Actinocatenispora sera: one gene and its partner. The protein of the gene in region 2 interacts with the protein of the main gene of each other region in a pairwise test. Links are inferred from orthologs where the notes say so. Each region holds a gene or a part of one and is shown on either strand. Other genes may lie near its edges.

What was found.
Region 1: the proteins of Asera_RS17930 (region 2) and uvrB interact in binary tests that used the Escherichia coli proteins (3 or more experiments, as listed by UniProt). The link is inferred for Actinocatenispora sera from one-to-one orthologs.

What each region holds. Positions count from the first base shown.
Region 1 is NZ_AP023354.1:5,178,743-5,182,039, forward strand. Bases 27-3,008 are described here. They hold uvrB (excinuclease ABC subunit UvrB), read right to left. Parts: upstream 2,583-3,008; coding sequence 471-2,582; downstream 27-470. Other genes in these bases: pnuC (nicotinamide riboside transporter PnuC), read right to left, coding at 27-27; Asera_RS24490 (hypothetical protein), read right to left, coding at 87-458; Asera_RS24500 (response regulator transcription factor), read right to left, coding at 2,957-3,008. In the rest of the region: more of pnuC, read right to left, coding at 1-26; more of Asera_RS24500, read right to left, coding at 3,009-3,297. UniProt on the Escherichia coli protein: The UvrABC repair system catalyzes the recognition and processing of DNA lesions. A damage recognition complex composed of 2 UvrA and 2 UvrB subunits scans DNA for abnormalities.
Region 2 is NZ_AP023354.1:3,763,851-3,767,215, forward strand. Bases 82-3,131 are described here. They hold Asera_RS17930 (excinuclease ABC subunit UvrA), read right to left. Parts: upstream 2,825-3,131; coding sequence 338-2,824; downstream 82-337. Other genes in these bases: Asera_RS17925 (Rv1733c family protein), read left to right, coding at 82-275; Asera_RS17935 (hypothetical protein), read right to left, coding at 2,910-3,056. Also shown: more of Asera_RS17925, read left to right, coding at 1-81; Asera_RS17940 (Dyp-type peroxidase), read left to right, coding at 3,222-3,365. UniProt on the Escherichia coli protein: The UvrABC repair system catalyzes the recognition and processing of DNA lesions. UvrA is an ATPase and a DNA-binding protein. A damage recognition complex composed of 2 UvrA and 2 UvrB subunits scans DNA for abnormalities.

The DNA of each region.
Region 1 (3,297 bases), 1.4 Mb from region 2 along the record:
CAGCGCCGCCAGGATCGACCCGAACACCCACCCTCCCCACCGAACCGGCCGGGCACACGCTACCGGTCGGTGCGGTCGGGGAGAAGTCAGGCCGGCGACATCCGGAACATCGACCCGACGTCGAACAGGGTGTCGATCCGCTCGTTGAGTCCGGCGCGCTCGTCACCCCAGACCCGCATCAGCACCTCGTCCTCGGATGCCCGCGCCATCACCACCACCAGCCGGGCCACCCCGCCGAGGATGGGATGGGTGTACCAGGAGCCGGTGGCGTCGTCGGTCTGCTGCAACGCCGACTCGGCGGCCGACCACTCGGCCGGATCGAAGCCACTGCCGGCGTACATGGTGAGCAGCTCCAGCAACGGCCGGGTGTTGCCGGCCGGCAGCCGACCACCGCCGAGCAGCGTCATGTCCTCGGCGTCCGGGGGCACTGGCGAACCGGTGCGGCGCCCGACGGTCATCAGCTGTCCACCTCACTTCACGCCGGCGGCGTCCATGCCGCGCAGCTCCTTCTTCAACTCGGCTATCTCATCACGGATTCGCGCGGCGAGCTCGAACTGCAACTCCCGGGCGGCCGCGAGCATCTGGTCGTTGAGCTGCTGGATCAGGTCGGCGAGCTCTGCGCGGGCCATCCCGGCGCCGGTCGGCTCGCCGGACGCGGCCCGGGAACGGTTGCGGCTGCGCGCCTCCGGCACCGGCGCCTTGCCCCGGGACTGCTGCCGGCCACCGCCGCCGACCAGCGACTCGGCGTCGTCGGCGGCCCGGTAGATGTCGTCCAGGATGTCGCCGATCTTCTTGCGCAACGGCTGCGGGTCGACGCCGTGCTCGGCGTTGTAGGCGACCTGCTTCTCGCGCCGCCGATCGGTCTCCTCCAGCGCGTGCCGCATCGACGGGGTGATCGCGTCCGCGTACATGATCACCTGGCCGGACACGTTGCGGGCGGCGCGGCCGATGGTCTGGATCAGGCTGGTACCGGAGCGCAGGAAGCCTTCCTTGTCCGCGTCCAGGATCGCCACCAGCGACACCTCGGGCAGGTCGAGCCCCTCCCGCAGCAGGTTGATGCCGACGAGCACGTCGTACTCGCCCTGGCGCAGCTCGCGCAGCAGCTCGACCCGGCGCAGCGTGTCGACCTCCGAGTGCAGGTAGCGCACCCGGATGTTGTGCTCCAGCAGGTAGTCGGTGAGGTCCTCGGCCATCTTCTTGGTCAGCGTGGTGACCAGCACCCGCTCGTTGCGCTCGGTGCGCTCGTTGATCTGCGCCATCAGGTCGTCGATCTGCCCCTTCGTGGGCAGCACCACCACCTGCGGGTCGACCAGGCCGGTCGGCCGGATCACCTGCTCGACGAACTCACCACCCGAGCGCTCCAGCTCCCACGGGCCGGGGGTGGCCGACATGTACACGGTCTGGCCGACCCGCTCTTCGAACTCGTCGAACCGCAGCGGCCGGTTGTCGGCGGCCGACGGCAGCCGGAAGCCGTGCTCGATCAGGGTGCGCTTGCGCGACGCGTCGCCCTCGTACATCCCGCCGATCTGCGGGACGGTGTTGTGCGACTCGTCGATGATGGTCAGGAAGTCGTCCGGGAAGTAGTCGAGCAGGGTGTGCGGCGGGGTGCCGGGCGCCCGGCCGTCGAAGTGCATCGAGTAGTTCTCGATGCCGGAACAGAAGCCCACCTGCCGCATCATCTCGATGTCGTACTGGGTGCGCATCCGCAGCCGCTGCGACTCCAGCAGCTTGCCCTGCCGGTCCAGCTCGGCGAGCCGCTCGCCCAGCTCCGCCTCGATGTCGCGGATGGCCCGCTCCATCCGCTCCGGGCCGGCCACGTAGTGGCTCGCCGGGAAGATCATCAGATCCTCGGCCTCCCGGATCACCTCACCGGTCAGCGGATGCAAGTAGTACATCTTCTCGACCTCGTCGCCGAAGAACTCGATGCGCACCGCGAGCTCCTCGTACGCCGGGATGATCTCCAGCGTGTCCCCGCGCACCCGGAACGTGCCGCGCTGGAACGCCACGTCGTTGCGGGTGTACTGGTCGTCGACCAGCCGGCGCAGCAACGCGTCCCGGTCGTATTCGGTACCGACGGTCAGCCGCACCGCCCGCTCGATGTACTCCTGCGGGGTGCCCAGGCCGTAGATCGCCGAGACGGTGGCCACCACCACCGTGTCGGAGCGGGTCAGCAGGTTCATCGTCGCGGCGTGCCGCAGCCGGTCGACCTCCTCGTTGATCGAGGAGTCCTTCTCGATGTAGGTGTCGGTCTGCGGGATGTACGCCTCGGGCTGGTAGTAGTCGTAGTAGCTGACGAAGTAGCCGACCGCGTTGTTGGGCAGCAGCTCCCCGAGCTCCTTCGCCAGCTGGGCGCACAGCGTCTTGTTGGGTGCCAGCACCAGGGTCGGCCGCTGCAACCGCTCGATCAGCCAGGCGGCGGTGGCGCTCTTGCCGGTGCCGGTGGCGCCGAGCAGCACGGTGTGCCGCTCCCCCGCCTTGACCCGCCGCTCCAGCTCGTCGATCGCGGCGGGCTGGTCACCAGCGGGTTGGTAGTCGCTGATCACCTGGAAGGCGCCCTCGCGACGGGGGATCTCACGCGTCATGCATCCAGGCTACGACGGGCCCCCGACAGTTCGGGGCGGCCGACGCGGCACGGTCGCGCAGCCCGGGCGGCCACGCCGAAACCGGCACGAATCTCGCTGTTCGCCCACTCGGCCGGAACGGGTTGTGTGGCCCACCCCACCGGTCTACCGTTCGTGGCAGCAGGCCGCTTGCGGCACCGACCGGGGAAGACGAGCGAGGCCGATCCACTCACGGTCTCGTACCGCATCTCCGGCGGGGGTCGCAGCCCCGGCCACGGCCGGTGAGGCGCGCCCGAGGCAGGTCGGGGGTTGAGCCTGACCGCCCACCGTGGGCGACCTGCCCGGCGAGGCTCCGGCCGCGAGGCCGGGGCCTCGCCGCGCGAGCCCCGCCCGGCTCAGAGCCAGCCGTTGTCGCGGGCGATCCGGGCCGCCTCGGTGCGGTTGCGGGCCCCGGTCTTCCCGATCGCGCTGGACAGGTAGTTGCGCACGGTGCCACCCGACAGCGCCAGCCGGTCGGCGATCTGCGCCACCGAGGCGCCGCCCGCGCCGGCCGCCAGCACGTCGCGTTCGCGCTCGGTCAGCGGGCTCGGCCCGGCGCCGAGCGAGGCGACCGCGAGCGCGGGGTCCAGTACCACGTCACCGGCGGCGACCCGGCGGATCGCGGCGGCGAGCTCGTTCGGTGGGGAGTCCTTGACCACGAAGCCACGCGCGCCGGCGTCCATCGCCCGCCGCAGGT
Region 2 (3,365 bases):
GCACCGGTACCGTCTACGCGACGCCGGGGCTGCATCGCGGCGCCCAGGTACCGATCTGGCTCGACCACCGCGGCCGGCCCGTCGCGGCGCCGCCGTCCACCACCCAGGTCACCATGTCGAGTGCCGGTACCGGGTTGGGGCTGCTGTTCGCGATCGTGGCCGGCGTGGGGGCGGCGTGGCTGGTGCTGCGCTGGCTGCTGGATCGGGCCCGATTGGCGGCGTGGGAGCGGGAGTGGCGCCGGGTCAACCCGCACGGCAACCACTGGGTGCGGTGATCGTTGCCGGGTCAGCCTGGGCGCGCGTGGTGCCGGGCTGGTGTTGCTGGCCGGGCTGCCGGTCAGTGGAGGTGGGGGCGTAGGTAGGGGGCGGTCGGGCTGGTGGCGTTGGTGGTGAGCTGTTCGGGGGTGCCGGTGGCGACGACGTGGCCGCCCCGGTGGCCGCCGGCCGGGCCGAGGTCGATCACCCAGTCGGCGCCGGCGATCGTGGCGAGGTCCTGCTCGACCACGACCACCGTGTTGCCGGCATCGACCAGCTCGTGCAGCTGGGCGTCGAGCAGTTCGATGTCGGCCGGGTGCAGCCCGGTGGTCGGCTCGTCGAGCAGGTAGATCGTGTGCCCGCGGGCCGGTCGCTGCAGCTCGGTGGCGAGCTTGATCCGTTGCGCCTCACCGCCGGACAGCTCGGTCGCGGGCTGGCCCAACCGCAGGTAACCCAGTCCGACCCGGCGCAGCGCGCGCAGGCTGCGCAACGCCACCGGCAGGTCGGCGAAGAACTCGGTGGCCGCGTCGACGGACAGGTCGAGTACCGCGGCGATGTTCCGGCCATGGTAGGTGATCTCCAGCGTCTCCGGGGTGTAGCGGGCGCCGTGGCAGGTCGGGCACGGCGCGTACGTGCCGGGCAGGAACAGCAGCTCCACCGCCACATACCCGTCGCCCTGGCAGGTCTCGCACCGGCCGCCGGGCACGTTGAAGGAGAACCGGCCCGCGGCGTACCCGAGCTCGCGCGCCTGCGGGGTGTCCGCGAACGCCTTGCGTACCACGTCGAACAGGCCGGTGTAGGTGGCGAGGTTGGACCGCGGGGTGCGGCCGATCGGCTTCTGGTCGACCTGCACCAACCGGCCGACCGGCTCGAGCCCGTCGGCGTCGGGCAGGTCGTCCGCCGGTTCGTCGCCGAGCTTGGCCCGTACCACCTCGGCGAGGACCTGCAGCAGCGTCGACTTGCCGGCACCGGAGAGCCCGGTGATCGCGGTGAACACGCCCAGCGGCAGGGAGACGGTCAGGTCTGCCAGATTGTGCCGGCGTACCCCGGTGAGCGTCAGCCAGGACGACGGGTCGCGGCGCGTGGTGCGGCGCTCGCCGGCCCCGTCGAACAGGTACCGCCGGGTGACCGACCCGGCCGCGCCGGCGAGCCCGGAAACGGGCCCGGAGTAAAGGATCCGGCCGCCGTACTCGCCGGGGCCGGGGCCGACGTCCACCACCCAGTCGGCGCGGCGCACCACGTCGAGGTCGTGCTCGACGACGAACAGCGAGTTGCCGGCGGCGCGCAGCTCGTCCAGCACCGCGAGCAGCGCCTCGGTGTCCGCGGGGTGCAGGCCCGCCGACGGCTCGTCCAGCACGTACACCACACCGAACAGCCCGGATCGCAGCTGGGTGGCCAGGCGCAGCCGCTGCAACTCACCGGCGGACAGCGTCGGGGTGGCCCGATCCATGCTCAGGTAACCGATCCCCATCTTCGACAGCACGTCGACGCGGGCCACCAGGTCGGCCGCGATCGGCTGGGCCGGGTGGTCCGGCGAACCGTGTTCCGCGGTGAGGCGCAACAGTTCCGCCAGCTCCGACAGCGGCTCGCCGGTCAGCTGCGCGATGGTACGGCCGGCGTACGTGACGGCGAGCGCCTCGGGCTTGAGCCGGGCGCCGTGGCAGGTCGGGCAGGGCCCGGACACCAGGAAACGCTCCATCCGGCGCCGCATCGTGGCCGACTTGGAGTCCGCGAACGTGTGCAGCACGTAGCGTTTCGCGCTCTGGTACTTGCCCTGGTACGGCCGCTGGATCCGGCCCGCCTCGCGCTCCGGATGCACGGTGACGACGGGTTGGTCGTCGGTGAACAGGATCCAGTCGCGGTCGGCCTGATCCAGCTCGCGCCACGGCTTGTCGATGTCGTAGCCGAGGGTGGCGACGATGTCGCGCAGGTTCTTGCCCAGCCAGGCGCCGGGCCAGGCGGCGATCGCGTGCTCCCGGATCGACAGCGACGGATCCGGTACCAGCGAGGCCTCGGTGACCTCGTGCACCGTACCCAGTCCGTGGCAGCGGGGGCAGGCGCCGACCGCGGTGTTGGGCGAGAACGAGTCGGAGTCCATGAACGCGATCCCGGGCGGGTAGTCGCCGGCCCGGGAGAACAGCATCCGCAACAGGTTGGACAGCGTGGTCAGGGTGCCGACCGAGGACCGGGACGAGCCGGCCGCCCGGCGCTGCTCCAGCGCCACCGCCGGCGGCAGCCCGGTGATCTCGTCGACGTGCGGCACACCCGCCTGCTGGATCAGCCGCCGCGCGTACGGCGCGACCGACTCCAGGTAGCGCCGTTGCGCCTCACCGTAGATGGTGCCGAACGCCAGCGACGACTTGCCGGAACCGGACACCCCGGTGAACACCGCCAGCACGTCCCGCGGTACCGCGACGTCGACGTGCGCCAGGTTGTGCTCGTGGGCGTCGAAGACCCGGACGAACCCGTCGGCCGGAGCGGACACCGCGCTGGCGGCGGTCCCCTCGTACCGGCCGGGCGCCGCGTTCGGGCTGGTCACCCCGGTGGGATCGGGCTGTGCGTTCGGCATGGACCCAGCATGACCGACGCGTCCGGGGCGGTACCGGCAGTCCACCGCACCGGCGCCCCGGGGCCGGGGTACCGGTGCCGGGTGCTCAGTCCTCTTCGGGCGCGGCGTGGTCCGGGACCCCCGGGTGCGGGTCGCGGCTGAGGTCGATCCGCGGGTCGCGCGGCGCGCCGTCGGGGGCCGCGTGCCGGCCGGTGGAGCGCTCGCTCGCGTTCTCGTCCTGCTCGGAAGTCATTCGAATCCTCCCCGTGTCCAGCTCATCGCGCTGAACGTCCGAATCCCTGAGTCGGTACGCGTATCGGACAGCAAGGTACACGAGCCGGGGTGCGGGCCAGATCACCGACACGGAATCGGCGGTTTACCTACCGGTAGCTACCCCGATCGTGCGATCCTGCCGGACATGACGCAGCCGCAGCCGGTACTCGATCCACTGTCGCCGGCGGCGCTGTTCCTGGTGCTGTCGGTACGGCCGGGGTCCGAGGCGGCGGTACGCGACGTGCTCGCCGACGTGTCCGGCCTGGTGCGTTCGGTCGGTTTCCGGTCC